Regions from separate parts of the Planococcus alkaliphilus genome, predicted to be linked through region 1. Evidence: riboswitches for the same ligand, from Rfam matches in the RefSeq annotation. Region 1 holds a riboswitch; each other region holds the start of a gene.
The links. Region 1 has a riboswitch for S-adenosylmethionine ahead of metK (methionine adenosyltransferase). Riboswitches for the same ligand answer to the same signal wherever they lie in the genome.

Region 1 (7,319 bases):
GTATCCTCTATTTAAGAGGAGGCATTCAATCGATCGGGATGGTACGCCCTGCACGCATTGCGCAATTTGCCGCTTACGGATTTACGGTTTTTGCACCTTACTACAGAGGGAACCGCGGCGGGGAAGGACGCGATGAATTCGCGGGGGCAGACCGCTGGGATGCTGTCCATGCAGTGGAAGTGCTCAAGCAGAAATGTTCAGGGCCAGTCCACCTGCTGGCATTTTCACGCGGTGGCATCATGGCACTTTGGACAGCGGTCTTGCGTGATGATATTGCGTCAGTCGTAACATGGGCCGGAGTGACGGATACAGTGCTGACGTATAAAGAACGCCCTGATATGCGGCGCATGATGAAGCGCTTGTATGGCGGCACTCCAAACGCCGCTTTGACTGCCTTCGAAGAGCGGAATCCGCTGCTGCGGATCGAGGAAGCACATATGCCATTCTTAATTATTCATGGCTTGCAAGATGAGAATGTCTTTCCTGCGCAGGCGTATTTATTAGAAGAGGCATTGAAGATGAATGAACAAGCGCATGAAACCTGGTATTTCCTGGAATACACGCATTTCTTCCCGCCGGCAGCGAACCGGAAAGTGGCGAAAGCGCTGACTGTCTGGATGAAAGAGCAGGAAAAAAGTTGACCGATTGGAACCAGGAAATAAAAAAGAAGCTCTCCATATTAACTGGAGAGCTTCTTTCCAGTGTGTTGAAAAAGATAGAAACTAAAATAAGTTTCATTCAGGAATCCGATATTCCACAAAACAGCTGCGCTTTCCAGCGGGCTCACGCCCAATCCTCCTCGTTCGCGGTGCTCCCTGCGGTGTATCGGTCGACTCGCTAAGCCGCAGGAGTCTCCGCTGTTTTGCTCCATATCTCTAGAAAGTTCTCTAGCACCGGCGCGGCTTCGGACTGGGCGAAGCAATAAGACGAGTGGTCTTCTCGGCTTATTGTGGGAGCCTTGTCCATAGCGCCGAAGTGCGGTTTATAGAAGCAGATGCTCCAATTCAACCAGTTTCTCGACAAACGGAAAGAAGCTCTCCATATTAACTGGAGAGCTTCTTTCCGTTTGTTTGCTTATGACAGTGGAGCCGGTCCGCCAAGTTGGCTGATGGCTGGATCTACTGTACCGAACTTTTTGAAGTTGTCTTGGAATTTAGATGAAAGTTCTTTAGCTTTTTGATCGTATGCGTCTTTATCTGTCCATGCATTGCGTGGATTCAAGACTTCAGTAGGCACGCCCGGAATTTCTTTTGGAATTTCCAAGCCAAAGATTGCTTCTTTTTCTGTCTCGATATTGTGCAATTCGCCTTTCATCGCAGCGCGCACCATTGTACGGGTATAAGAAAGTTTCATACGGCTTCCGACACCGTATTCGCCGCCAGTCCAGCCTGTGTTTACCAAGAAGACTTCCACACCATGTTCGTCGATTTTCTCGCCCAGCATTTCTGCATACACAGTTGCGTGAAGCGGAAGGAACGGTGAACCGAAGCAAGTTGAGAAAGTGGCTTCAGGTGCTGTGATACCGCGTTCTGTGCCCGCAAGTTTAGATGTATAGCCGCTTAAAAAGTGGTACATCGCTTGTTCTTTTGACAGTTTGCTGATTGGAGGCAAGACGCCAAATGCATCAGCCGTCAAGAACACGATAGTTTTAGGGTGTCCGCCTACAGACGGGTCTACAATATTATCGATTGCTTGAATCGGATAAGCTGCTCGTGTATTCTCAGTTAGGGAACCATTGTCATAATCAGGGATGCGCGTTTCCGGATCTACAACAACATTTTCAAGAACCGATCCGAAACGAATAGCGTCATAAATCTGCGGTTCGTTTTCACGCGATAAATTGATGGTCTTCGCATAGCAGCCGCCTTCGATATTGAAAACGCCGTTATCCGACCAGCCGTGCTCGTCGTCGCCGATCAATTTGCGGTCGCCGTCTGCTGACAAGGTCGTTTTCCCTGTACCGGACAATCCGAAGAACAAGGTTACATCCCCATCTTTGCCGACGTTCGCTGAACAGTGCATCGGAAGAATCCCTTTTTCCGGCAAGATGTGGTTCATGATGGAGAAAATCGATTTCTTCATTTCGCCGGCGTATTCTGTTCCGCCGATCAAGATGATTTTCTTTTCCATCGATACAATGATGAAGGTTTCAGAATCTGTGCCATCAATAGCCGGATCTGCATGGAAGGTAGGCGCATAGACAACCGTAAATTCTGCTTCATGCGCTGCCAGCTCTTCTTTTGTCGGACGAATGAATAATTGATGCGCAAACAGGTTATGCCATGCATACTCATTGATGGTTTGAATCGCCAGGCGTGACTCATGGTCAGCTCCAGCAAAGCCTTTAAATACATATAGAGCATCTTTTTGCTTCAAGTGATCGATCACTTTTGCATAAAGGTTCTCGAAAATTTCCGAAGAAATCGGGCGGTTGACATTGCCCCAATCTATTTTGTCTCTCGAAATTGCCTCATCAACGATGTATTTATCTTTTGGCGAGCGGCCTGTATATTTGCCGGTTTCGGCTGCTACAGCGCCTTCTCGAGTTAATACCGCTTCCCCACGGGATGTTGCAGCTTCCACTAATTGTGGAACAGATAATTGAACGTGCACGTTTTGGCCATTTAAAAGATCCTTTAGGTCGTTTTTGATATTCACTGGATTCATTTATATGTACCTTCCTTTTCGGTTATTCCCATTGCGAATGGGGAGGATGTATATTCGAAGATTAGTATAACACATTGTGTTAAATAGTCTATACTAATAACAAAGGGAATCGAAAAAAACGTAAATAATGTGCTTTTTGGAGGCCAATAAAACCATTATATCTTTTATTGAAAGAGTTGGTCATTAAAAACGTTGACATCGCTAAGCACATTCCGTATGATGAAAAATTGAACGGATACTCTTATTCCGAGCTGGTGGAGGGGGCAGGCCCTATGAAACCCGGCAACCTGCTGCGAATATGCAGAGAAGGTGCCAAACCTGAAGCAAGGCACAAGGCCTTGGACGATAAGAGTGAAAGGTGCTACTGATGATTTCTCCTTTCCTCATGTATATGATGGAAGGGATTTTTTTATGAAATTTTGCCCTTAATCCTCGTGTACAAGAGCCACAACGGCTTAAAGTTCAATCCCTTTTGGGAACGGACTTGACATGGGAAACGAGTACCGTATCAATTTCGAGAGCAATCTCGCAGGATCTAAGGAGGAACACATTTTGACAAACCGTCGATTATTCACGTCAGAATCAGTAACAGAAGGACATCCGGATAAAATTTGCGATCAGATCTCAGACGCAATTTTGGATGCGATTTTAGCAGAAGACCCAAATGCACGCGTTGCATGCGAAACAACCGTAACTACAGGACTAGTTTTAGTAGCCGGTGAAATCACGACTTCTACGTATGTGGATATTCCGAAAGTAGTTCGTGAAACTGTTCGCGAAATTGGCTATACCCGTGCAAAATACGGTTTCGATTCTGAAACAAGTGCCGTTTTGACAGCGATTGATGAACAATCACCGGATATTGCTGCCGGAGTCAACGTAGCGCTTGAATCGCGTGAAGGCCAAATGACAGATAAAGAACTAGATGATATCGGAGCAGGAGACCAAGGTCTGATGTTTGGATACGCAACTAACGAAACAGAAGAATTCATGCCGCTTCCGATTGCCTTAGCGCATAAATTGGCGCGCCGCCTTGCAGAAGTGCGGAAAGAAGAAATTCTTCCATACTTGCGCCCGGATGGCAAAACGCAAGTGACAATCGAATACGATGAAAACAATAAACCATTGCGTGTGGACACAATCGTTATTTCGACTCAGCATCATCCAGAAGTGCCGCTTGAGCAAATCCAGCGCAATATTAAAGAATATGTCATCAACGAAGTGGTTCCTGCACACTTGATCGATGCAGAAACAAAATACTTCATCAATCCAACTGGTCGCTTTGTAATCGGTGGGCCACAAGGGGATGCGGGCCTTACTGGACGCAAAATCATCGTAGATACTTACGGTGGATATGCGCGCCACGGCGGCGGTGCTTTCTCAGGGAAAGACGCAACAAAAGTGGACCGTTCTGCAGCTTATGCAGCTCGCTACGTAGCGAAAAACATCGTAGCAGCGGGCCTTGCTGAACGTTGCGAAGTACAGCTAGCTTACGCAATCGGCGTAGCTCACCCGGTATCAATTGCAGTCGATACGTTTGGAACAGGCACTGTAGAAGAAAACAAATTGATCGAGCTTGTACGCGGAAACTTTGATCTGCGTCCAGCAGGGATCATCAAAATGTTGGATCTTCGCCGTCCAATCTACAAACAAACGGCAGCATATGGCCATTTCGGCCGCACGGATATTGATCTTCCGTGGGAGCGCACGGACAAAGCAGCAGCTTTGAAAGAGCAATCCGCTCAATAGAAACACATAAAAAGACGGCTGAGCAAATTTGCTCAGCCGTCTTTATTTATTGAAGCGATTTGTAGTATGCTCGTTTTTCAGCGTATTCCCGGACAATGCGCTGCATGTCTTCGATGTCTTCTTTGCGCAGCTCGCGCACCACTTTTGCGGGCCGTCCAAATGCCAGCATGCCAGGAGGGATGACTTTGCCTTGCGGAACGAGACTGCCGGCTCCGATGAATGCTCCTTCTCCGACTTCGGCCCCATCTAAGATGATGGAGCCCATTCCGATTAACGCACCTTTGCGAATTTTGCAGCTATGCAAGGTCACTTGATGGCCGATAGTGACTTCGTCTTCCAAAATCAGCGGGTTCCCTGGGCTTTGATGAAGCATGCATAGGTCTTGGATATTGGTTTTCTTGCCGATAATGGTAGGTGCGACATCGCCGCGGATGACGGTGTTGAACCAGACCGAAGAATCTTCACCGATAACGACATCGCCGGTAATCGTAGTATGGTCAGCGATAAAAGCTGAGGGGTGAATGGATGGGTGTTTGTCTTTGAATGGGTAAATCATGGAAAACCTCCAGTAAAAAAGATAAGATAATACTAATCCTATCAAAATAAGCGTAAAGGTCAAATGGCGTTGCAGCCTGCGCAAGAGAAAGAGGTGGCTTGAAATGTGGAAATGGGAATCCATCGGACCGGCAAAAGCTGTAGTTGTCCTCATTCATAGTGCATATGAACATCATCTTCGATATTCTTGGCAAATCGATCATTGGCGTGGCGCCAATTTCCATGTCATCATGGGAGATTTGCCTGGGCATGGCGAAAATGCGGAAAAAGATACGGCGCATCGGGAACCGTTTGAAGACTACGAGAAATCCATAAAGACAGCGGTTAAAGTCGCGATGGAAAACGAATTGCCGGTATTTATCGTGGCTCACGGCTTAGGGGCGACTCTTGCGATGAGTGTGCTTTCCAAAAATAGAATGGATATCGCCGGAGTTGTTTTCACTTCGCCTTGGCTGCAATTGATCAAGACACCTTCTAAATTTTCGAATGCTTTGACCGGCTTTCATAAAGTGACTTCCCGAGTAAAGATCAATCACCATATTTCCATCGAAGAATTGACCAAGAACCAAGAAGTGATCGAGCAGGAAAAAGAGGATCCTTTCTATCGGACCGAAATTTCGGTAGGCTGGTATCATGAGCTTCAATCCTACTTAAAGCTGCTTGCCCAAAGCAAAGGGGTATTTCCGGACATTCCGGTATTTATCCATACAGGAGAACAGGATATGATCACGGATAAAGAAACAGCGAAACGCTGGCTCAAACAGCAAAATCTTAAGGAATTCAGCTACAAAGAATGGACAAATGCTTACCACGATTTATTCCAGGAGCCAGAACGCGAAGACATTTTTATTTCTTCGCATTTATTTATCAAGAATGTTTTGCGTTCTTTAGGATACGTGGTGCAATAAGTTTTGTGAGAGAAGGGATGACATGGCCTTAGCCTTTAGTATATTAGATCAATCGCCGATTTCAGAGGGCCGTACACCCCAGGAAGCGCTGAAAGAAACAGCGAAGCTCGCACAAATGGCAGAGAAATGGGGCTATACGCGATTTTGGGTTTCCGAACACCATGATGCTACGACGCTCGCAGGTTCTTCACCGGAAATATTGATATCCCATTTGGGGGCAATGACAAATACGATTAGACTCGGTTCAGGAGGGGTCATGCTGCCGCATTACTCTTCTTTTAAAGTGGCTGAGAACTTTAAGCTCCTTGAAACTTTATATCCGGGACGGATTGACGTCGGGGTCGGACGGGCGCCGGGTGGAATGCCGCGGGCGAGCTATGCGCTGAATGAAGGACGGAAACGGGATGTAGACCGTTTTCCTGCTCAAATAGACGAATTGCGCATGTATTTGGAAGATCGGATTCCGGAAGACCATGCGTACTACGGCATGAAAGCGACGCCGGTAACAGATTCAGCACCGCCGGTTTGGGTGCTGGGTTCGAGCCAGAGTTCTGCGCAATTGGCTGCTGAAAAAGGCTTGCCTTATATGTTCGCGCAGTTTATCAATGGAGAAGGCGGCCAAAGTTTTGCCAAAACTTACCGCGACGGTTTCGAATCAATGGATGGATCAAAACCGTATCAAGGCGTAGCGATTTTCGTTGTATGCCAAGAAACGGAAGAGAAAGCGGAATGGGTGGCGTCTTCGATGGACTTATCACTTGCCATGGGCGCACAAGGAATGCCATCAAACGGCACGCCGCCGCCTGAGCGCGCCTTCAATTATCCGTATTCTAAATTCGAACGCCTGCTGGTGGAAGAAAACCGTAGACGGATGATTGTCGGGACACCTGAAAAAGTAGTCGATGCTTTGGAAGAATTAGCAGAAGGCTATGGTGCGGATGAAGTTATGCTTGTGACCATCACGTATGATTTCGCCGACAAATTGGCTTCTTACCGATTAGTGGCAGAAGAAATGCAGAAACGGCAAAGCAATTAGATGATTTAATTTTGAAAAATTGAATCGGTTCTTAAGTCGAATAAACGTCCGTAAAATGTTCTCAACATTTGCGGATGTTTTTTTATTGCACGGGAATATAAAAAAAGGCTTGCAATTAGGACAAAATAAATATAATCTATAAAACGTAATGATTACAATTTATAAAATGCAATCAAAAGGAGCGGAAGGGAATATAGTGGATTGCAACTACTGGTACATTATATCTGGCTGAACTGAAATTTTTAATTGAGCCAAAAATTTTGATACATAGTAAAAGAAAAAATTTTGCAGTTTTTCAAAACGTAATGATTACGAATAAAAGAAGGGCAATTGGATTTTGAAAGACTGTACATAAAGAAAAGACATTCAATTTCAGGAGGAATAGAAAATGAAGAAAATAGTAA
Region 2 (7,319 bases), 1.8 Mb from region 1:
CGCCGTGGGTGATAATGCCATGGACACGGGCATCTGACGGCAATTGCTGGCGAAGTGCATTGATGCTGTTGAAAAGCTGGAGCACAGCGTCAAGTGCGTTAATTCCTTCTTCAGGAGATCCGGCTGCATGCGCCGGTTTTCCATAAAAATGGAATTCCAATGGATCGACCGCGAGGGAAGGGCCAGTAACGGCCGTTTTTCCAGATGGATGGATCATCAGCGCTGCATCAACGCCTTCAAGGAAACCATGCTTCACAAAACTGCCTTTAGCGCTGCCATTCGGGCCGCCTTCTTCTGCGGGTGTACCAAGCACCACTACGCGGCCGCCTGTTGTTGGGAGGGTTTCAGCTAAAGCAATCGCAGCAGCGACGCTTGTTGTCCCAATAATGTTGTGTCCGCAGGCATGGCCGATTCCGGGAAGTGCATCGTATTCTGCCAGGTAAGCGATAGTTGGTCCCGGCAATGCACTTTCTTTGCTGGCAAAGAATGCCGTTTCATGGCCAGCGACGCCGGTTTCAACAGTAAATCCGGCCCCTTCAAGCAGTTGCACCAATGTGGCACTTGCGAAGAATTCTTCATTGCCGATTTCCGGTTTTGCATGGATTGCTTGGCTGGTTTCGATGTAAACCCCGCGATTCGATTCGATTGATTGGGAAATGGTTTGAGCTGCTTCTTTGATTGCTGTCATTGAAATTCCTCCTTAGTTTTTGGTTTATAGTCGGCTCTTTCCGCTTTTCTTATTGTCCAGCTGCAAGAGCCAGCTTCTCGGGTCATAAGCCAGCCTGCTGCGGCGGCAACAGCCTCCTCGCGGTCCGTCTTATGCCTGTCGAAGCTAACCGGCTCTTTCCGCTTTTCTTATTGATAATCCACTAGTTCTTCTACTGGGATGAATGTTGGGATTGATGCGCCTTTTGTATGTTCGACGATGAAGTCAGCTGTGTCGTCTTGTTGGTAAAGTTCGACGATTTTCAAGAAGTCTTCGTCTTCGGCATTTTCAGCACTTGCTGCAATCAGGTTGATGTAAGGTGTAGCTGTATCGCTTTCTGCAGCGATTGGATCTTCTGTCGGGTTCAAGCCAGCATCAACTGCGACGCCGTTATTGATGATTGAACCGGCAACATCCGGCATTGCACGCGGCGTGTGCCCTGAAACCATCGGCATGATTTCAATGTTTTTCGGGTTTTCGATAATATCGTCTGCTGTCCCAGTCAATCCTGCATCGTCGGATAATTTGATCAAACCTGCTTCTTGGAGCAATAGCAGTGCACGTCCCATATTTGTCGCTTCGTTCGGCACTGCAATTTGTGATCCGTCCGGAAGTTCATCAATGGATTCGTATTTGTCGGAGTAGAGGCCCATCGGTGCGATTACGGTTGAACCGATCGGCACGATGTCGATATTGTGTTCTGCGACAAACTCGTCGAAATAAGAAATGGTCTGGAATGCGTTTAAGTCAAGCTCGCCTTCAGCAAGTGCCAGGTTTGGCGCTACGTAATCAGAGAACGTAATGATTTCAAGGTCAATGCCTTCTTTTTCTGCTTTTTCCGCGACAAAATCCCAAATGGATGTATCGGATCCGCTAATGCCTAGCGTCACTTTTCTGTTTCCTTCTTCTCCTGAAGCATCATCGCCGCAAGCCGCAAGGACTAAAGCCAATAATGCGAATAAAACCGTCAATGTAATTTTTTTCATGATGTATTCCTCCAATAAATTATTTGTATATAAGTAGAGCTAAAGAATCCACTAACTGATATTCCGCAAAATAGCTGCGCTTTCCAGCGGGCTCCCGCCCAATCCTCCTCGTCCGCTTCGCTTCCTGCGGTGTATCGGTCGAATCGCTAAGCCGCAGGAGTCTCCGCTGTTTTGCTCCATATCAAGAACTCTCTTAGCGCCGGCGCGCCTCCGGGGTAGCGTTAGCAATAAGACTGGCGTTCTCCAGCCAGGCTTATTGTGATAGCTTCCCCAAAGCGCCGAGCGACTTTTATAAGGGATTCTTTTCTTCAACTTAATATAGTTAACTTCTTCGTACTTTCTTAGATAGCAAGTTGCCGGCAGACTGAACGCCTTGAACAAGAATAACGAGTATAGCAACGGTAATCAGCATGACGACTGTGTCGAAGCGCTGGTAGCCGTAAGTAATGGCCAAGTCTCCAAGGCCGCCGCCCCCGATAGCCCCCGCCATTGCAGATGCACCGATCAATCCGACAATCGCAATCGTTAAAGCGAGGACCAATGAACTTAAAGCTTCCGGGATGAGGAAACGGAAAATAATTTGGCCCGGCGTTGCACCCATTGCCTGTGCGGCTTCGATGACGCCTTTGTCGACTTCGAGCAATGAGTTTTCAATAAGTCTTGCAATGTATGGTCCTGCATAGAAGACAAGCGGGACGATGGCAGCGGCAGTGCCGATGGATGTACCGACAATCAACCGGGTAAGCGGAATGATAGCCACCATCAAAATGATGAAAGGGACTGAACGGAAAATATTAATGATGACGTTCAATACTTTTGAAATGGGTTCATTTGCCAGTAAATGGCCTTTTCTTGTTACGACTAGCAAGATGCCAAGCGGGAAACCGATAATGATTGAGAATAAGAACGAAGCGCCGGTCATATAAACCGTTTCCCAGAGAGCTTCTAAAATCTGTTCGTTATCAACTAGCATAATTTTTTACCTCCTCGACTTTGACCGAGTCGCTGCGGATCGCAGTCAGCGCGCGTTGAATTTCGCTTAAACTTCCTGAAAACTCAACGATCAGGTTGCCGTAAGGTTCGCCTTGCAATTCCGTGATATTTCCGAAAAGCACATTGAGGTCAAGATTGAATTCACGCGATACTCGGGACATGAGCGGCTGTCCGACCGAAGTTCCTGTAAACTGGACGCGGTAGATGGAATGGTTCTGCGTCGGATCCTGAATTTTTGTCAACAAGGATTCCGGCAGTTCATCGTTCATGACCGAACGGACAAAACGCTGAGTCGTCGGCTGCTTCGGATTTGTAAAAACTTCGTATACGGAACCTTGTTCGATGACTTTTCCAGCTTCGAGGACCGCTACTTTATCGCAAATCTCCCGGATGACGCCCATCTCATGAGTGATTAATAGGATCGTGATATTGTATTCACGATTGATGCGCCGCAATAAATCCAGAATGGACTGAGTCGTCTGGGGATCAAGTGCAGATGTTGCTTCGTCGCATAGCAGGACAGAAGGGTTAGTCGCCAGTGCCCGGGCAATCCCGATCCGCTGCTTTTGTCCGCCTGAAAGCTGGTCCGGATATTTTTCTGCCTGGTCTGCCAGGCCTACAAATTCAAGAAGGTTTTTCACCTGTTCTTTAATTTTGTTTTTCGGTGTTTTTGCCAGAATCAGCGGCATCGCGACATTATGGAATACCGTTTTCGAATTCAATAGATTGAAATGCTGGAAAATCATCCCGATGTCTTTTCGGGTATCCCGGATGTCTTTGCTAGTAAGAGTGGAAATGTCCTTGTCATGGATGAGCACCCGTCCGTTCGTGGGGCGTTCCAGTAAGTTGACCGTCCGGATCAGTGAACTCTTGCCGGCGCCGCTAAAGCCGATGACGCCATAGATTTCTCCGGTTTCAACAGTCAGATCGATGCCGTTCAAAGCGTGGATTTCCTGTTTGCCGGAATGGTAGGTTTTCGTAACCCCCTCAAATTGAATCATTCAAATAGCCTCCTCATGCTGTATGGATCGAATATGTACAAACCTGTAAAAAATAGGTTCTCCGTCAAATGTTGGGGTGAGGTGAAATCTTCCTCACTCTAACCAACGTGAACTCCCATATTCTTATACTTGTGTGTCAGTAGTATTTTGGCGCGGGCGCGTTCGAAATTCTGAAAGCCGAACGCGTTCCGCTTAATCACTTTTGTCAGGTTATTGATGCCTTCCAAGAAACCATTGGAATACTTGAACGAGAAGCTGTTCAAGATTTCCGTCTGCCAGTTTCGGAAGGTGCCCATGGCTTTCTGGAACTCGGGAATGCCCGCTTGTTCCACCAGCCGATAAAATTCCAGCAACGCTTCTTTGGTCTTGAGGATTTCCTCGGGATCTCTTTTTTTGCTTGCCTGAAACCACCTGCAATACGCTTCCTTCAGTTCGTAAGCTCGTTTGAGCTCCTCATCCATTTCAAGATACCGCTTCAAGTACCAACGGTCCTTTTCGGTTAACTTCTCACTGTTTTTGTAAAAGACGTAGCGCATCCGTTTGCCTTTTTTGCGGTCATAGTCGTTCCAACTTTTCTGCACGCGTCTGCGGACCGCGTCCAGCGCCCAGTAAATGTACCGGCAGAAGTGGAAGCGATCGGCGATGATCACCGGTTTGCCGAGTGCTTTTTTGACCGCGGCTTTAAAGGAATGGCTCATGTCCATGACGACGATTTCCACCGCAGCTCCGTGCTGTTGGAGATACTGTTTGATCGTCTCTTTTTTCCGGTTGGGCAGGATATCGATCGGTTCTCTCGTTTCGCCATCGGCGATAATCAGTTGGTACTTTCCTTCGCGGGTGTCGCCTTTGTATTCGTCGATGGCGATCACACGCGGTAATTTTGCGGTTTCAGTAACTTCCTGGAGCGCCACCAGATCGAAACGCCGAACGATGGTCGAAGCGGAAGCGCCGTATTGTCCGGCCACTTCCTTGAACGTTTTCGCCTTGACGCTGCGCACATGAACCGCTTGGTTCCACTCTTTTGAGAACCGTTGATAGCGGCCGATGAATGAATTCTGTTCGGCGAATTTCTTGCCGCACGCCCCGCATACGTAGCGTCTCTTCTTATAGAAAAGGTAAGTCTGGCGTTCAAACCATTTCAGGTGTTTGATCTTTTGGATCCGGTAATCGTGGACACGCCGGGTCTTCTCCTGGCAACGCGGGCAACGGTGTGCCTTCACTTCCAACTCCACATGCAGGGCCACCCGGTCCTCCACTTGTTCCATCTTCATGATTTTCACATCTTCTAATCCGGGAAATTTCATGGTAAAATTCAAGTGCACGCATCTCCTCTTCTTTACTTGTTATTCGACATTTCAAGTATAAAAGAATTTGGAGATTGCGTGTCTTTTTTTGGGCCGAATTGTTTCAACACCCCAACAATTAGTGTAGAACCAAAAAATAAAACAAAAAGAGCCCTCTTTTTTCTTGTCCATAAGAAAAAAGAGGGCTCCGGAATGAAACCATCTCAATTCTCATCTTCCAAATGCACATACATGCATTTGCAGGAATTAGCACAGTTTTCGCTTAAAGCGAATCCGCTGCCGAAACGTCATAGGGCCTGTCCCTCGGTTTCTCTGGATAAGAAAGTGATGTAACTATTCGATTTGTAATTTCTACTTTAGTGCGTCAATGCGGAAAAGTCAAGAAACTTTTTTAAAATAAAAAAATGGGAAATGAAAAGCCTGCTTTCACGCAGGCCCCGCTTTCTTGCGGAAGACAGAAGAAACCTTGTTTTCCGTTCCGTTTTTAATTCGTTTAATATTTTCAATGTGTTTCCAGAACGCCATTGCAAAAAGACCGAAGGCAGTGAGAAGCGGCCAACTGCCTTCCGCCGGGAAATAAGCGATGGCAAACAGCATGCCATACAGAACGAGAACGCCCACAACCAAATAATCCGTTGCTAAAGCGCAAGCGACCAGGAGCAATCCGCCGGCAAGCCCCAATTTCCAATCCAGTGCAAGCATAACGCCGATAATGGACGCTGTGCCTTTTCCGCCGTCAAAGTTCATATAGAAAGGGAAATTATGGCCGATGACGACAGCCGCACTGATCACAAAGAGCATTGTCCATTCCAATTCACTTGATAAGTTGAATTGGCCTAAAAGAATTCTTAGCCCCAAGACAGCGACAATCCCTTTGGAAATATCAATCAAAGCGACAAGTGCGCCGAATTTCCATCCAAGAACAATGGCCGCATTGGAAGCGCCTGAATTTTTCACCCCTTCTTTTTTGACATTCGTGCCTGAAATCAGTTGTGCGATGGAGGATCCGTGGAGTGAACCGAGTAAATAACCAATAATAAAAGTGCATAAAAACCAAAGAATCATGAAATCATCTCCTCTATATGTATTAAACGTTTTAGGGGAAGGGGAGGTTTCAAAATTTTTTGAATTATCCACTTGACAAATGAAAGCGATGTTTTTATACTGCTAAACAAGATGAAAAACTAAATCTGAATACTCTTATCAAGAGAGGCGGAGGGAATAGGCCCTATGATGCCCGGCAACCACCAAGCAATTGCTTGGAAAGGTGCTAAATCCTACAGATCGGCAACGATCTGGCAGATGAGAGGAGGTATTTCCGTATATGACGGCCCTCTTCTTAACGAAGAGGGCTTTTTTCTGTTCCCTCCTCGTCTTCGGTTTTCATCAATAAAAACTAGGAGGAATAAGAAATGACAAATTTTAAACCAGAAACGCTTTTATTGCACGGTGGCCAAGAGCCGGATCCAACAACAGGAGCAAGAGGAGTTGCCATTCATAAAACAACTTCTTATGTATTTAAAAGTACGGAGCATGCCCAAAACTTATTCGGATTAAAAGAGACTGGAAATATCTATTCCCGCATCATGAATCCGACGGTTGATGTTTTTGAACAGCGTGTAGCTTTGCTGGAAGGAGGCACTGCAGCTGTCGCCTTGTCTTCCGGAATGGCAGCCATTGCATTCTCTATTTTAAACGTTGCCGAGGCGGGGGATGAAATTTTGGCAGACAGCAATCTTTACGGCGGTACTGTCAGTTTGTTCTCCAACACACTTCCGCGTTACGGAATCAAGGTGAGATTTGCGGACGGAACAGATCCCGAAAACTTCCGTGCAGCCATCACGGATAAAACAAAAGCAATCTTTGGAGAAATCATCGGAAATCCAAGTTTGAATGTGTTTGATGTTGAAAAAGTAGCAGAAATTGCACACGAAAACCAAATTCCTTTATTGATCGATAATACATTTGCCTCCCCGTACGGTAGCAACCCCATCGCTTTCGGTGCAGATGTCGTCATCCATTCAGCGACGAAATGGATTGGCGGGCATGGGACGACCATTGGCGGAGTTGTGGTGGACGGAGGCAAGTTCAACTGGAACAATCCGAAATTCCCGAACTACACAGAGCCGGATGAAAGCTACCACGGCATCCGCTATGGCATAGACGCAGAAGGAGCTTCATTTGCGACTAAACTGCGTGTCCAATTGCTGCGCGATTTTGGTCCGTCGCTAAGTCCGGACAGTGCCCATGCATTCCTGCAAGGCTTAGAAACACTGCATTTGCGGATTCCACGCCACAATAGCAATGCACGGTTAGTCGCTGAATATCT
Region 3 (7,319 bases), 1.6 Mb from region 1:
CGGCTTTGGTGCAGATGAGCGCGAAGGGATCGAATACCATGTTGCTGGAAAAGCGGCTGAACGCTTTGAAGATTGGTTTAGCGATTCTTGAAAACGTTTGGCATGGAGCGCCTTTCGACTGCAGTGGGGATGAACTGGTGGAAACCCGGCACGTCCTTTCCGGTCTGCTCCCTTCTGTCAAAACGCTTTACGCCAAATCGAAAGATGGCAGTCCGCAGAAAACATTATTGGAACGGCGGATCCGCTCACTCGAGCTGGCAATCCGAGCGATTGATGAATTCATGTAAAAAACGGCTCTCCTGGAAAGCCGTTTTTCATTTTTCTATTTCTGAAGGCGCTCTGCGAATTCGTGCAGGCGCTCCAATGTATTGATGTTGCTGTTGCAGACGTCGTTGTCTTGGCAGATGTAATTGCCGCGTTTGACGAAATTGTCCTGGCCGGAACTTTTCGTTTTGGCCGTGAACATGCCGACTTCGCTGTGGCGGTTGCAGATCGAGCAGATGCCTTTTTTGGCGCTGCGGTTGAAGCTGCCATGGATCGCCTCGAAGCGGCCGTCTTTTTCATAGATCATGTACATGAGCGTCGAGCTCTCGATCCAGCTGAGGTACGAGCGCTTCTTGAAATCGACGGTGTCGAGTTTCGGCCCTTTCAGCTTTTTCGCTTTCGGGAACAGTTTTTTCAAGCCCTGGTCGGTCACGCTTTTGAACGGGATGACGTAAGGGGAGAGTTGTTCCAAAAAGGCTTCCGCCTCCGCTTTTTCCTTAATCGAAGCGAGCGGATTCAGGACCGCTTTCTGTTCGGCATCAAGCGATGGAAACAGCTTGAAGACTTTCTCATGCGCTAGATGGCGAAGGACGTTCAGCACTTCGGCGTCGTTGCCCGTTGCCTGTCCGTTCACGAGAATCTGCGTCTGGTCCTTGATGAAATTATATTGGTCGTTCCGGATGAACGGTTCCGGACGGTTGTCGTTTGTTCCGATTTTATCGTTGTTTTCTTTTACGTGTATCATTCGAGCCACTCCTTATGGGTTGTTGGATAAATGCTATAAGGAAGCCGTGTATAGGTCATGACACATCTGCAGGCGAATTAGTCCGTACTTCTTGCCCCACGCAAAGATTCGCCATTCCGTATACCAGGCTTTGCATGAGTTTTTGCTGACGCTGACAATCGATTCATTGCCATCTGATATCACATCCCTTCGAAAACAGGGATTTCTCCCTCATAGCCCTATCATACTTGAATCAGACAACGTTCTCCAAATAAAAAACTTTCAGGAGCTTATTCAGCTTGGCCACAAAAGCTTTTATTGAACAGAAAAAGAGCCAGGAACTTGTCCAGGCTCTCCGTATCCAATGAAATGTTTAAACTGTCTTTACTGTTCGTTTCCAGGCGCTTTTTGGAGCAAGTAAAGATTGTCTTCACCATCCTTTACAATGATGAAATCCATGCTTTTTTTAACAGCGTAAATGACCGCCCCTTCTTCAAAGAAATTGGATTGAAAATTATCCGGAGAGACATTTGGAGGGACTTCCTTCAATACATTGCCGATGGGCCGGTCCACTTCGTAATCTTCCAGCTTTTCCTCCGTCCCATTGTATTCAATCCCGTTGACCACGACAATCTGGGCAAATGAGCCTTTGCCCGTTCCCTGATCGCAGCCTGCCATCAGCATAAGAGTCCACAAAAGCATGAACAGTTTTTTCATTTCAGCTCACTCCTCCGGGATTCAAATTTCAATAATCTTCCTTACTCGCAGTTTACCTGATTATTGGATATAAAAGAATCACGTTGTTTAGGGAATCCAAAAAACAGCCAGCAAATCCGAGTGAATTTGCTGGCTGTTCCATTTGTATTATTAATTTTTTGGGGAAGAGCACTTGATACTCAAATTTTGCTGTCTTCGTCTTCCCGGTACTCCAGCACATCGCCCGGCTGGCAGTCCAGCGCTTTGCAGATGGCGTCGAGCGTGGACAGGCGCACCGCTTTCGCTTTGCCGTTTTTCAGGATCGACAGGTTGGCCATCGTGATGCCCACCCGTTCCGACAGTTCGGTCACACTCATTTTCCGCTTGGCCAGCATCACGTCAATATTGATAATAATCGCCATAGTTGCACCTCACACAGTTAAATCGTTTTCAGATTTTATATCGATGGCATTTTGCAGCAGCTTTTGGAGCACCGCAGCAAAAACCGCAATGACAATCGCTCCGAAAGTGATGATCATCCCCAAGCCCCCAAGGCCCGGTGCATCATCTATCTGCGCCGTATACAGGATAATCGGCAAGTTCAAGATGAACAGCACGGTAATCGTCAGTGCACAGTATTTGATGTTCTTCAGCGCTTTTACCGACCGTTCCGAAAAAGCGATGCCTTTATCAATATACCCCAGAAGCTTCAGCGTTTGGTAGAGCGCTGCGAAATAAGCGATGGCTGAACCGTATAAAGCAAGCATAAAGACGTATTGCAGGAACGCCCATTTCGGCAGGATCTCACCGACAAAACCGGTCATCGGCGGCACGACGAAAATAGAGATGGCCAAAGCCGGCAGCGCCATCAGGACTATGACCAGCTTCAAAAAGATTGTTTCCCGTTTCATCAAAAACACCTCACTCGTTTGTTATTACATTGAACTTAGCATATTATTTATCGTAAATCAATAAATAAATGTTGATTAGCGTTTTATTCCCCTCTCATTTCATGCGGAAACTTTTTAGTGGATAAAGCAGTCCCGTTTATTAATAGAAGAAAAGAACTGAGATGCACGATGAAACGATGGATGATTTTAAGCCTGCTGCTGGTTGCTTTGTCCGGCTGCATCGGGGAAAATTACGATTTTACGCCGCCTGGCATCACCCTTTCCGGGAGCGCTCCTGTCGAATGGGACGAACTTGCAGAAGCGGATGTCGATTGGCTGGGACCGGAAAATAAACGGATTGATACAGAAGTGGAAGACTTTTTGGCGTTTGCGGACGAGCAGCCCGAAATGCGTTTGTGGCGGGCGAAATGGTTGACCTGCTCTTTGAACACGGAGATTTTGATTTTCAAAGTTTAAGTGTCCGTTTGTGGCATGGCGGCGAAGAAACAGCGGTTGAAGTCGAAGATCTGGCATTTACTTTGCCCAGCACAACGGGTGATTACTTGATCGAAGTCAACCTTCTGGCTGACCGCGGAAGTGCGCAATATGCCGGGAAACTGTCGGTTTACGACTAACACCAACAAGAAACGCCTGACAGCAATGTGTCAGGCGTTTTCATACAAATTTTATTTTCACTCGAATCACTCTTCCGGGAAATCCAAAATCTTGATCGTCTTGAATCCCAGGATAATTTTAAAGTTAAGGCCCCAGTTGGCGGTGACGATTTCCAGGTCGGCATCTGTGACGGAAAACTGGAGGACGATGTCGTTCTCGTAGTCAATGACGACATAGGCATTGGCGTTTGAAAAAATCTTATAGGATTTGTGTGCAATGAATGTCCAGCCGTGCTTTAAGCCGTGGCTCTTGTTTCCCATCCCGTCACCCCTTTTCGTTTGTTATGGAATATGGAAACATTTTTTGTCCAGCTAAAAAATCAAACTGAAATCGCAGCTGTTTTATATGCATCATCAATCAATGCAAAGATATAGGCAGAATTCATGGATTTTGCAGCTACTTCTTTACTGATTCCTTTCGCTCCATTTTTTCGGATTTCATAGTAATCGAAGATCGATTCAAAATCACCGAAAGTAATACGTCTTTCATTTTTCAGGCTTACGCTCGGCAAATTTGTTTTAGCATTAGCAACCACAATATATTCATCATTTCTTGATACAGAAAACCATTTAGGTATTCGTTTATTTTGCGGCGTTGTAGGGATTTCAAATGACCTGCTGTTTGCCTTCGTTAAAATGTACTGCCAAGTCTCACTCGGATTCATCTATGAAACCCCTCCTCTATTTCAGCATAATCTTATTATAATTGAAAATATTAGAAGATGTAAGAGCGCTTTCATTTGTCTGGATTCAAAAACAGACAGCATGGATACACTGTCTGTTGTCAAAGATTCTATTTCTTACGGCAAGATTGCAAACGAACGCATTGGAAAGCCGGAAGCCTTGTCCGCTTTCGGGACGATGTTGAAAATTACGGCCCCTTTTGCCGGCAGCTGATCGAGATTTGCAAGCAGCTCGACTTGATAGGTGTCTTGGTCGAGTACATAATACTCGCCGAGGAGCGCGCCGTTTCTGCGGTAGTCGATGGCAGAATCGGTGTCGAACGTTTCATGGCCGACTGCCCGTACGCCCCGTTCTTCAAAAAGGAATTTCAATGCGTTAACGGACCAGCCGGGTGCATGGCTATTGCCTTCTTCGTCTTTATTGTCGAAGGCTTCCTTGTCCGGCCAGCGTTTGCTCCAATCCGTGCGCAGCGCGACGAACGTGTCAGCTTCGATTTTGCCGTGTACGGCTTCGAACGCTTCAATGCCGTCAACCCCTAACGTAAAGTCAGGGTCTGCTTCCGCTTCTTTTGACTTGTCGATGACAACGAGCGGAAGAACAAGTTCCTTCAGCCCCAGTTCGTGAAGATAGCGGGCATCGCGGACAAAATGGATCGGTGCATCGAGATGGGTTCCGTATTGCCCGGGAAATGTGAAGCGCTGGGCAAAGAAGCCGTCGTCGTGGTTGAACAAAGTATCGAATTTCGCATCTTCAAATGCCGAGAAATGCGGCGAGTCGGGACCGAATGCATGAGTCAAGTCGACCCAAGTCTTCTGTTTCAGTAAGTTGATGGCTTCGATTGTTTCGAGTGTTTTGATGGGCATGGTAAATTCCTCCTTGGGGTTTGTGGATAGAGGGCAACTAAAAACCCTCTTCCTGGATTAAGAAGAGGGTTTGGCAGATGAAGGTCAAAGTTCTCTTCTTATCTTCAAGCTTGAACGCTTTTGGAATTAGCACAGTACTTTGCAGTCTGTTGCTGAGGCTTCAAAGGGCCAAATCCCTCCACCTCTCTTGATAAGAAAGTTATATTCAATTAGTTATCCATAATCCTACAATCGGCCAAGTGAAAAGTCAATCTATTTTGAATTCTTTTTAAGCGCGAATCCATTTCCAGATTTCGCCCGGTGTTGCGTTCTTGCCGTACATGAGAATTCCGGTCTTGAAGACTTTTCCTGCAAGCTTCATGAAGACCCAGACACTGATGGCAAGAATGGCGACAGCGATGCCGATTTCCACCCATGGCCATTCTTCAAGAAGCGATAGGCGCAAGATCAAGACTCCCGGTGATGTAAACGGGATGTAGCTTCCGAGCTGTGCCCAGAATCCGCTCGGGTCGCTGAATACAGGACCGATGAACAGGAACGGACTGAACGGCAGCATCATGACAAGCCCCTGGAAGTTTCCGGCGGTCGAGATGTCGGCCATTGTGGCGCCGATACCGACGAACAGTGCCGCATACAAGAGGTAGCCGAGCACCGCAATCAGCAGCAAGACGGCCAGTTCCGGCACGAGCAAGTATTCCATGATCGGCATATCGATTTTCCACAGCAGCACCGGCAGGATGATCGCGACATAGACGATCAGCTGGATGATGCCGAGGACGAAATAGCCGATGATCTTGCCTTGCATCAAATCAGCCGGCGTCAAAGACGACAGGATGATTTCGGCGATTTTATCTTTCTTCTCCTGCGACGCGCTTTGGAAGATCGCCATTCCCGTGAAGACGATCGACAGCATGACAACAGCGGCGAAAGCGCCAGGAATGATGCGTTCGAGCATCCCTTCGCTGAACAGTCCGCCTTCGTCCGCTTCAACAGAAGCGTCTTCAAAGACGATGCCCTGCGCGACCATTCCCGCTTCTTCCGGCGTCAATCCAAGCTGTTCGATCTGCATCATCTGCAGCGGTCCGCTCAGCACTTGGACTTCCTCCATGAATCCCGAATCGGTCTCTTCGTTTGTATAGACCGTGACTTTGCCGTTTTCAACCGACTGTTCATTGATGAAGACGTATGCGGCGTCTTCTACTTCAAGCGCAGCTTCCGCTTCCTGTTCGGCGATTTGCGTTTCTTCCAGCTGCCATTCGGTCGAGGCTGCAGCAGCTTCCAATTGTTCGTAGACCCCAAGCTCGTCGTTGACGTAGACTTTCGTTGCGGCCGGTTCGTCGTCTGAACGAAACAGGTCCGGCAGCAAGAAGAAGGCCAGGAAAATAATCGGTGTCAGGAACAAGCCAATGATAAACGATTTGCTTTTCATATTGCGTTTGATTTCCCATTTGGCGACTTTCATCGTGTTACGCATGTGCTTCACCCGCTTCCTTCAAAAGATTCTTGTCAGTGGCGATGTCGATGAAGATTTCGTGCAGCGAGATGCGGTCGATCGACAGTTCCTGGATGTCCAGTTCCGCCGGCAGATTCTTCAGCCAGACGGCCGGCTGCACATTCCGCGACAGATACAGCACCGCGATTTCCCCGTTCTGTTCCACCCGTTCCACTTCCGGCAACCCTTCAAGCAGGCTCCGGCTGTTCACGCCGTTGATTGTGCATTTGAAGTTGGCGTATTCCCTTTTCACCTCGCTGAGCGTCCCGTAGATCACTTTTGTTCCACGGTGGATCAAAAACAGGCGGTCAGCCATTTCTTCGACCAGATTCATCTGGTGCGAAGACAAGAGAATTGCTGTGCCTTTTTCAGCGAGCGAGCGAATCTCTTCCTTGAACAGCTCCTGGCTGACCGGGTCAAGCCCTGAAAACGGCTCATCGAGGATCAAGAGCTCCGGTTCATGGAGAATCGATGCGATAAACTGCACTTTCTGGCCCATCCCTTTTGACAGTTCTTCCACGGCGACTTTGTCTTTTCCTTCAAGCCCGAACTTTTTCAAATACGCGAGTGCGCGTTCTTTTGCGCGGTTTTTCGGATAGTCTTTCAACTCTGCGAGATACAGCAGGATATCCATGACGTTGACGTTTTTATAAAGGCCGCGCTCTTCCGGCAGGTATCCGATTTTGTTGCGCGGGATTTCCTTGTTTTTGCTGTTGTGGAATGTGATTGACCCGGCATCCGGGTACATGATGCCCATGATGTTTCGGATCGTTGTCGATTTCCCCGCACCGTTCGGCCCGAGCAGCGCCATGATTTCCCCTTTTTTCACTTCAAATGAAATATTCGAGATGATCTGTTTGTCTTTGAATGATTTGCCTAAACCTTCTACAGCGAGCATCGTCTCCATGTTCTTCATCCTTTCCGGATTGTTATTTCAGCAGCAGGCTGATGATTTCTTCCAGTTCCAATGCTTGGTCATCGAGGACCTGTATGTTTTGCGCCACGATAAACTGTTCTGTTGCATCAGGGTTC
Region 4 (7,319 bases), 670 kb from region 1:
TGTTAATAAACAAGAAGGCGTTCTTGTCTGTTGTATCGATTATTTATTAATTCCGCAGAATATTAGCTTTTTTGACAAATACAAAGGTTTTCATCAAATCGGGCCTTTTAAATATGCTATGATAAAGAAAGCGAAAAAGATGATGGAACAGCTATCATGCATAATAAATGGAGGTTTCCCGATGGACAATAATGATATTCTGATCAGGCTGCGCTACGCACTTGATATTAAAAATAATGACATGATAAAGATTTTCAAGGAAGGCGGCATCGAGCTGTCGAAAGAAGATGTGTTGAAAGTGTTGACGAAGACGCCGGAAAGCGAAGGCGATGACATGGACAGCGTTTTGGATGCTTCTGAAAATGTTGACCATATCCGTGTCGACAACCGGATGCTGGAATCTTTCTTGAACGGCTTGATTGTCTTCAAGCGGGGACGCCAAGAGCCGAAACCGGGGCAGCCGGCCACACCGCCGATGAGCAACGAGCCGGCAAACAATTTGCTGTTGAAGAAAGTGAAGATCGCTTTGCAATTGACGAGTGAAGACATGCTTGAATTGCTCGCACTTGCCGGCGTGACCGTGTCGAAAAGCGAAATGAGCGGCATCTTGCGAAAGCATGGCCATAAGAATTACAGCATCTGCGGCGACCGCTATGCCCGCAATTTCCTAAAAGGATTGGCAATCAAATATAGAAAATAATGCATGGATCCGCTTCTTTCATTGGAGGCGGATTTTTTGATTTAGAGGATGGGAATTGGAGAGTTGGGAGTATTCGAACGAAAGTCGAGCATATTTCACAAAAAGTCGGGAGTAAACGAAAATGGTTTTCCGGCTGCAATCAAAAAAGCTGGATAGCAAAAATGCCGTCCAGCTTTCTTTTATTGCCACGGATAGGTTGCGAGCAGTTTGGCGCTGAGCACCATGAAATCTTCCGCAGGCGACTGTGCTTTTTTCTCAGTCAACAAGTCGTTGCCGGCTGCAAAAAGCGCTTCTGTTGTCGGGTAGGAGAGCGTTTTTTCAGGTTCGATGAACGTCACTGAGTCTTCCGTATAGCGGAACAGGAAATTTTGGTATTGGGTTTCGCTTGCGGAATGAAAGCTCGATGGAATGGTGTAGTCGATGTCGGCAGTAAGCACGCCGACGCGTTCATAGATGGCAAGCGGGCCAGCACTTTTCGCCAGGTGCTGTTCTGCGCCTTCCGCTAAGGCGTTTGGATCTTTAGCAATCGAAGGAAAGAGGCGGTTCTCGAGCAACACGAAATAATTGCGCGGATCGTTGACGTCAAGCAGGTATTTTTCAGACATTCAGAAATTCCTCCTAAAAGCGTTGATTGATTCCCATGATAGCGGAAATGTGTGAAAAGGGAAACGGAGAGAAACCAGAACGGTAAATGTCTTTCTTAACAGAAAGTTCGTTTATTTCTGTCAAAACGCCTTGATTTTCCATCCTGAACCAGTTACCCTTACAAAAAGCCAAAATTGAATAACGTGAATTCTTATCGAGAGAAGTCGAGGGACTGGCCCTATGACGCTTCAGCAACCAGTCGCAAGGTCAGGTGCTAAATCCAGCAGGTAATCGATTGCCTAAGAGATGAAAAGGAACGAGTGTGAACTCATAAAGCCTTCATTTTCATGGAGGGCTTTTTTTCTATATATAGGAGCAGAGAGAACGGGATTATTAGAGGAATTAAAACGAGGATTCTAACGGCAGACGGGGCAATAGGAGCCCAGCTGATCAAAGCGAAATTCCCGCGTATTTTGACGATTCTTGCCGTCAACAATGTCTCATTCGGCTATCCGGCATGTCCGAACTTGGAAGATCAAGCGAAATTATTCGGCTTGATCAAACCGGAAGACATCGGCGTCCAATTGACGGAAGAATATATGATGGATCCGGAAGCTTCGGTGTCGGCGATTGTCTTTGCCCATCCGGATGCGCGGTATTTTGTAGTAGATTGAGTATTGGAAAGGGGTTTGGACAGTAAAAAGGGAAGATTGGACAGTATTTAGCTAAAAACGGATAGTATTTCGCAGCTAATGGACAGTATATCCAAATAACTGGAAAAAGAGCAGCTCAGACCATCCTGAGCCGCCCTTTTTATTGGGTTTCTTCGCGTTCTTTGTAAATAAAATAATCGAAATCCGCCGCCAACTTTTGGCCGGACGTATCTTGGCATTGCATGCCGACAAATGCGCCGGTGAAGAATCCGCCGCCTTGGATGTAGTCATCGGAAAGTTTATGCGAACCGAAGCGGATCGGAATCAAATGCCAGTCCTCCCCATCGAACGAATAGGAATACTGATAAATGTCCGCATCGACATTGACGCGCATGTGGACGTACTCGACTTCATCAGGCACGACGATTTCTTCGCCTTGCAGCGGCTGGTCGTAGGCGAAATTATCGCAGACAGTCAAATCAAGGATGCGGCCTTTTTCTTCGTGCCAGGTAATTTGAAGAGCCGTCCAGTTTTCCGTGTTGTAATAGTTTACAAGACCCGCTGCCTGCTGGAATGTATCTGGCTGGAAGGCAACTTTCGTTTCCGCAGTAAAGTGGAAATGCTGCCAGCGTCTCGCGACGAATGCTTGGGTGAATTTAGATGTCAACGACTCGCATCCATGAATGCGCAAGTGGCCTGGATTTTCCTTCAAAGAAACGATTTCTTCGCCTAAAGGGATACGCAGCGTCTGGAAATGCGGGTTCAATGTCTCCGAATCGAAATCGTCTTTTTCCGGATAATCGCGATCCCACACCACTTCTTCGATGGCTGGCCCTTCGATTTGAAGTGAGGGTGCATTTCCGCCGACGACATATGGCCAATCGTTTTTCCATTCCACTCGCTGGATGGCTGTTTCGCGTCCAAGCGGGCAGTAGCCGCGCGGGTCAAGCAAAGCTTGGCCTTTTCGGGAAAGCGGGCGCCCCGTCAAATGCACCAGGAACCATTCGTCCGTATGCGTTTGGACAATGGAAGCATGTCCCGATTTCTGCAGCGGATTTCTTGGCGAGAAGAAAGATGTGATCAACGGATTTTCCGGATGGACTTCATAAGGTCCGTGCAAATCTTTTGAACGGGCAATCGTAGCTTGGTGGTCATACTTCGTGCCGCCTTCAGCGGTCAATAAATAATAATATTCGCCGATTTTGTAAAGATGCGGCGCTTCAACTAATGCCACATCGGTTCCTTTGAAGATGATTTCGGATTTGCCGACTAATTTCTGTTCTTCAACGCTGTATTCCTGAAGCACGATGCCGTAAAAATTATGATGGCCATGTCGGTGATCCCAATACATATTCACCAAGTATTTCTTGCCGGATTCATCGTGGAACAGGGAAGGGTCAAATCCCGAACTGTTCAAATAAATCGGTTCCGACCATTCGCCATCAATCGTTTCGCAAGTGACGAGGTAGTTATGGCAGTCTTTCCATTGCCCTTCTGTCACTTTCACATCTGTGAAAATCAGCCAGAACTTTCCGTCGCTGTAGGAAAGGGCCGGTGCCCAGACGCCGCCGGAGTTCGGATTGCCCATCATGTTCAATTGGCTCAACCGGTTGAGCGGACGAGAGATCAACCGCCAGTTTTTCAAGTCCTTGGAATGGTAGATGCCGACACCTGGGAACCATTCAAAAGTGGACACCGCGATGTAATAATCTTCTCCTACACGGCAAATGCTTGGATCCGGATTGAATCCCGTTAAAATTGGATTTTGGATAATCGCCATTTTTCGTCACCCTTTATGTATGATTTTGTGGATCTGCTGCTTGGCAGAGGAGATGTAAGTGCTTTCAAAAACACGTGCCCAAACAGCAAAGGCAAAGATTCTTAATCCAATTAAATCGAAAATTAAAAATCTTCAGCTGCTATAAACGATCATACACTACTTAGTACGAATGGTAAACTAAGTGTGATGAAAGTTTATAACAGCTTAAGAAAAAATGGCTTGCTGCGGCTGCATGCGGACACTCAAGAAATTCTCAATGGTAAAAGCAGCGACGCCAAGTGCCGTTGGCAGCGTATCAAGTTCAGAAAAGCCGATGATCAAATCGTTTTGCTGGAACCAAAGCGCTTGGTTGGCCACGCGTTCATTCAACGATTCGCTCAGCCAATTTTTGGCGGAAGCCATCCGGTTGCCGATTACGACTTGCTGCGGATTGAACGTATTGACGATATTGTTGATGCCGACGCCTAAATAATCGCCGCTTTTTTTGAATAGCGCAATGGCTTCTTCATTGCCGGATTCTGCGAGCTGAATCAAATGCGGCAAATCCAATTTTTCATCAGTGGAAGCGAATAACCCGGACTGCACCGCAGTATCCAGCAGCGCTTGCTCCGACGCATACAGTTCCCAACATCCTTCATTACCACAGCGGCATTTCGGGCCGTTTACTTGAATGGTCATGTGGCCAAGTTCACCGGAAAATCCGTTCGACCCTTTATAGAGGGAACCGTTTAAGATCAGGCCGACGCCAATCCCGATGCCTGCGCTGACATAGATGATGTTTTCGCATTCCTGTCCCGCACCGAAACGCTTTTCGCCGTAAGCACCGGCATTCGCCTCGTTTTCGATAATGACGGGAAGCCCATACTTTTCTTCCAAGACCGATTTCAAGTCCAGGTTCCGCCACTTCAAGTTGGGCGCTAGCAAGATTTCTCCACTTTTATCAACGACTCCCGGTACACCGACGCCGATGCCAACTACGCCGTGAGGGCTTTCAGGTGCAGAAGCAATCAATGAATCAATGGTGGAAAACATTTTTTCTTTGATTTCTTCATATGAAAGATTTTTAAAACTGCATTCTTTCTTCAATTGGATATTGCCGCTGAGATCCGTCAATACGCCAAGCAGGTAATTGACGCCGATATCGATGCCAATTGCATAGCCGGCCAAATCGTTGAACAAGAGCATAACCGGTCGGCGGCCGCCGCTTGATTCGCCAGGGCCGGATTCATAGATCAATTGATCATCCAGCAAATCACTGACAAGGGAAGAAACGGTTCCTTTGTTTAGTCCGGTCTGGCTTGCGACAGCCGCCCGCGAAATCGGTGAATTGTTTTTGATCTTATCTAGCACTAATGATTTGTTGCCTTCTTTGACGACTTGATGGTTCCAGGTCTTGGTCACTTTTACATTCATCCTGCTCAGCTCTTTCTATCATTTTTAAGACTATTTTAACAGATACTTTGAAACGAAAGTAGTTTAATAAAAAACTTTGTTTAGCCACTAGACGAACATGGAAACCCTTGCTATAATGAAAACGCATACAACAATCTGAATATTGTTGTAATAGCACACAAAGTGGGGGGAAGAAAAAAATGAAAAGGAAAAAAACGCTTGCACTGCTATTGTCCGCTGCTATTTCATCGTTACTGCTGGTAGGGTGTTCAGATTCTGATGAGGCGTCATCGGGTTCAAGTAATGCAGACACTGAAATCAAATTTATGCACTTATGGCCAGAAGGTAGCTCCAAAAAGCATTATGACGTGGTAAACGATATTATTGCTGATTACGAAGCGGAAAACGAAGGCGTCAAAATAGATTTAGAAGTTTTAAGCAATGAGCAATACAAAGATAAATTGCGTGTCCTTTCAACATCAAAAGAATTGCCGGATGTAGGCCTTACATGGGCTGCTGGATTCCTTGAGCCTTATGTTGGCGGAAATATGTTCGCACCGTTGGATGATGTCATCGAGTCTGAACTATCAGATGCATTCGTGCCAGGAACTGCTGAAGCCTATGCGCTTGACGGCACAACTTACGGATTGCCATTGGAATTGAACATTGTCAGCATTTATTACAATGAGAAGATGTTTAAGGATAACGGCATTGAAGTTCCAGAAACATACGAAGAATTGTTAGAAGCATCAAAAGCATTCCGTGACGAGGGCATTCAGCCGATCGCTCTAGGAAACAGAGATTCATGGACAGGTTCTATGTGGTATATGTACTTGGCTGACCGCATCGGCGGCGCTGATACATTGAACAAAGCAATCGACCGTTCAGGCAGCTTCGAAGATCCTGCCTTGATCGAAGCGGCTGCAGAAGTTCAAAACTTGGTAGACAGCGGGGCTTTTGTTGATGGATTCAACGGCCTTGCAGATGAAGAAGCGAAGAGCATGTTCATGAGCGAACAAGCGCCGATGTACATGATCGCAACTTGGGATCTTCCAAACTTCACGACAAATGAAGACGTACCACAAGAATTCAGAGATTCTGTAAAATACATGAACTTCCCAACAGTTGACGGCCAAGGCGATATGAACAGCTTTGTCGGCGGCCCTGGAGTTGGCTTGTTCGTAGCAGAAGATTCAGATGTAAAAGAAGAAGCAAAAGACTTTTCTGCCTACTTTGTGAAAGAGTGGGGCGAAAAAGCGGTTGAAGAAGCTGGCGTAATCCCAGCGACGAAAGTGGATGCTGCGTCAATGGATCTTCCGCAGATGTATATTGATATCTTGGAAGAACTGAACCAAGCGAGCAACATCACGATGTTTGCGGATGTTCAATTGAGCCCAGAAGTGGCAACAGTCCACTTGGATGCAATTCAAGCGCTATTCGGCAACGAAATGACGCCTGAAGAATTTGCGAAAGCCCATGAGGACGCTCTTTCGAAATAAAGAACGATAACAACGGTTTGCAAAGTTAGAGAAACAAGAAGGGGGCATATCCAGAATTCAGGATTGTCCCCTTCTACTTTATAAGATATGGGGTTGAATGTTATGAACAAAGTGATGTCCAATAAGCTTTATATCGCGTTCTATATTGCGCCCGCCTTTATATTGCTGATGGTCTTGATCTTTATCCCGCTGCTCCTGTCCGGCTACTACGGCTTGATGGACTGGGATGGAATCGGAGAAAAAACTTTTATTGGCCTGGACAATTATATAGAAGGAATCCAAGATAAACTATTTTGGAACAGTGCTCTGCATTCGTTCTTATTGGCCCTTTTCTCAGCATTAAGTTTAATCATCTATTTAGCTGTATCGATCATCCTGGCTTCAAAAATCAAAGGTGCGGACTTGCTTCGTAAAATCTACTTGATTCCGATGCTCTTGTCATCCGTTGCCATTGCCCAGTTGTGGGTAAAAGTCTACAACCCGTCAAACGGGATTTTGAATTCATTCCTTAGAACTATCGGAGTTGAAAATCCACCATCTTGGCTCGCAGATCCAAGCATGGTTTTGTTTGCCATCTTCGTTCCGATCCTATGGCAATATGCAGGATTTTATATCCTGATTTACTATGCGGCATTGAAAAATATTCCGGAATCTTTGATTGAAGCTGCAAGAATTGATGGCGCGACGCCATTCCAGATTGCAATGCGCAT

Region 2: it holds a riboswitch for S-adenosylmethionine, as region 1 does, so the genes downstream of both, AC2EXB_RS15885 (ISL3 family transposase) here and metK (methionine adenosyltransferase) in region 1, are expected to answer to the same signal.
Region 3: it holds a riboswitch for S-adenosylmethionine, as region 1 does, so the genes downstream of both, AC2EXB_RS17580 (cyclase family protein) here and metK (methionine adenosyltransferase) in region 1, are expected to answer to the same signal.
Region 4: it holds a riboswitch for S-adenosylmethionine, as region 1 does, so the genes downstream of both, AC2EXB_RS03310 (vitamin B12 dependent-methionine synthase activation domain-containing protein) here and metK (methionine adenosyltransferase) in region 1, are expected to answer to the same signal.

What each region holds. Positions count from the first base shown of each region.
Region 1 is NZ_CM168060.1:1,277,926-1,285,244, forward strand. It holds gene AC2EXB_RS06675 (alpha/beta hydrolase family protein) at 1-641, shown strand, start outside; gene pckA (phosphoenolpyruvate carboxykinase (ATP)) at 1,075-2,667, opposite strand; SAM riboswitch class I at 2,906-3,019, shown strand; gene metK (methionine adenosyltransferase) at 3,220-4,416, shown strand; gene AC2EXB_RS06690 (gamma carbonic anhydrase) at 4,463-4,972, opposite strand; gene AC2EXB_RS06695 (alpha/beta hydrolase) at 5,076-5,879, shown strand; gene AC2EXB_RS06700 (LLM class flavin-dependent oxidoreductase) at 5,902-6,915, shown strand; gene AC2EXB_RS06705 (ZinT family metal-binding protein) at 7,304-7,319, shown strand, end outside.
Region 2 is NZ_CM168060.1:3,049,178-3,056,496, reverse strand. It holds gene AC2EXB_RS15905 (M20 family metallopeptidase) at 1-688, opposite strand, end outside; gene AC2EXB_RS15900 (MetQ/NlpA family ABC transporter substrate-binding protein) at 856-1,692, opposite strand; gene AC2EXB_RS15895 (methionine ABC transporter permease) at 2,015-2,665, opposite strand; gene AC2EXB_RS15890 (methionine ABC transporter ATP-binding protein) at 2,655-3,686, opposite strand; gene AC2EXB_RS15885 (ISL3 family transposase) at 3,785-5,008, opposite strand; SAM riboswitch class I at 5,198-5,313, opposite strand; gene AC2EXB_RS15880 (glycerol-3-phosphate acyltransferase) at 5,417-6,055, opposite strand; SAM riboswitch class I at 6,188-6,299, shown strand; gene AC2EXB_RS15875 (O-acetylhomoserine aminocarboxypropyltransferase/cysteine synthase family protein) at 6,403-7,319, shown strand, end outside.
Region 3 is NZ_CM168060.1:3,375,539-3,382,857, forward strand. It holds gene AC2EXB_RS17535 (hypothetical protein) at 1-287, shown strand, start outside; gene AC2EXB_RS17540 (FusB/FusC family EF-G-binding protein) at 323-1,009, opposite strand; gene AC2EXB_RS17545 (hypothetical protein) at 1,373-1,705, opposite strand; gene AC2EXB_RS17550 (helix-turn-helix domain-containing protein) at 1,885-2,106, opposite strand; gene AC2EXB_RS17555 (DUF2975 domain-containing protein) at 2,116-2,598, opposite strand; gene AC2EXB_RS17560 (hypothetical protein) at 2,713-3,051, shown strand; gene AC2EXB_RS17565 (hypothetical protein) at 3,003-3,209, shown strand; gene AC2EXB_RS17570 (hypothetical protein) at 3,276-3,509, opposite strand; gene AC2EXB_RS17575 (hypothetical protein) at 3,569-3,913, opposite strand; gene AC2EXB_RS17580 (cyclase family protein) at 4,049-4,795, opposite strand; SAM riboswitch class I at 4,891-4,992, opposite strand; gene AC2EXB_RS17585 (ABC transporter permease) at 5,064-6,269, opposite strand; gene AC2EXB_RS17590 (ABC transporter ATP-binding protein) at 6,262-7,194, opposite strand; gene AC2EXB_RS17595 (ABC transporter ATP-binding protein) at 7,217-7,319, opposite strand, start outside.
Region 4 is NZ_CM168060.1:609,736-617,054, forward strand. It holds gene AC2EXB_RS03300 (YehS family protein) at 182-700, shown strand; gene AC2EXB_RS03305 (hypothetical protein) at 880-1,305, opposite strand; SAM riboswitch class I at 1,494-1,598, shown strand; partial or broken gene AC2EXB_RS03310 (vitamin B12 dependent-methionine synthase activation domain-containing protein) at 1,786-1,959, shown strand; gene AC2EXB_RS03315 (glycoside hydrolase family 43 protein) at 2,099-3,718, opposite strand; gene AC2EXB_RS03320 (ROK family protein) at 3,923-5,131, opposite strand; gene AC2EXB_RS03325 (extracellular solute-binding protein) at 5,311-6,609, shown strand; gene AC2EXB_RS03330 (carbohydrate ABC transporter permease) at 6,712-7,319, shown strand, end outside.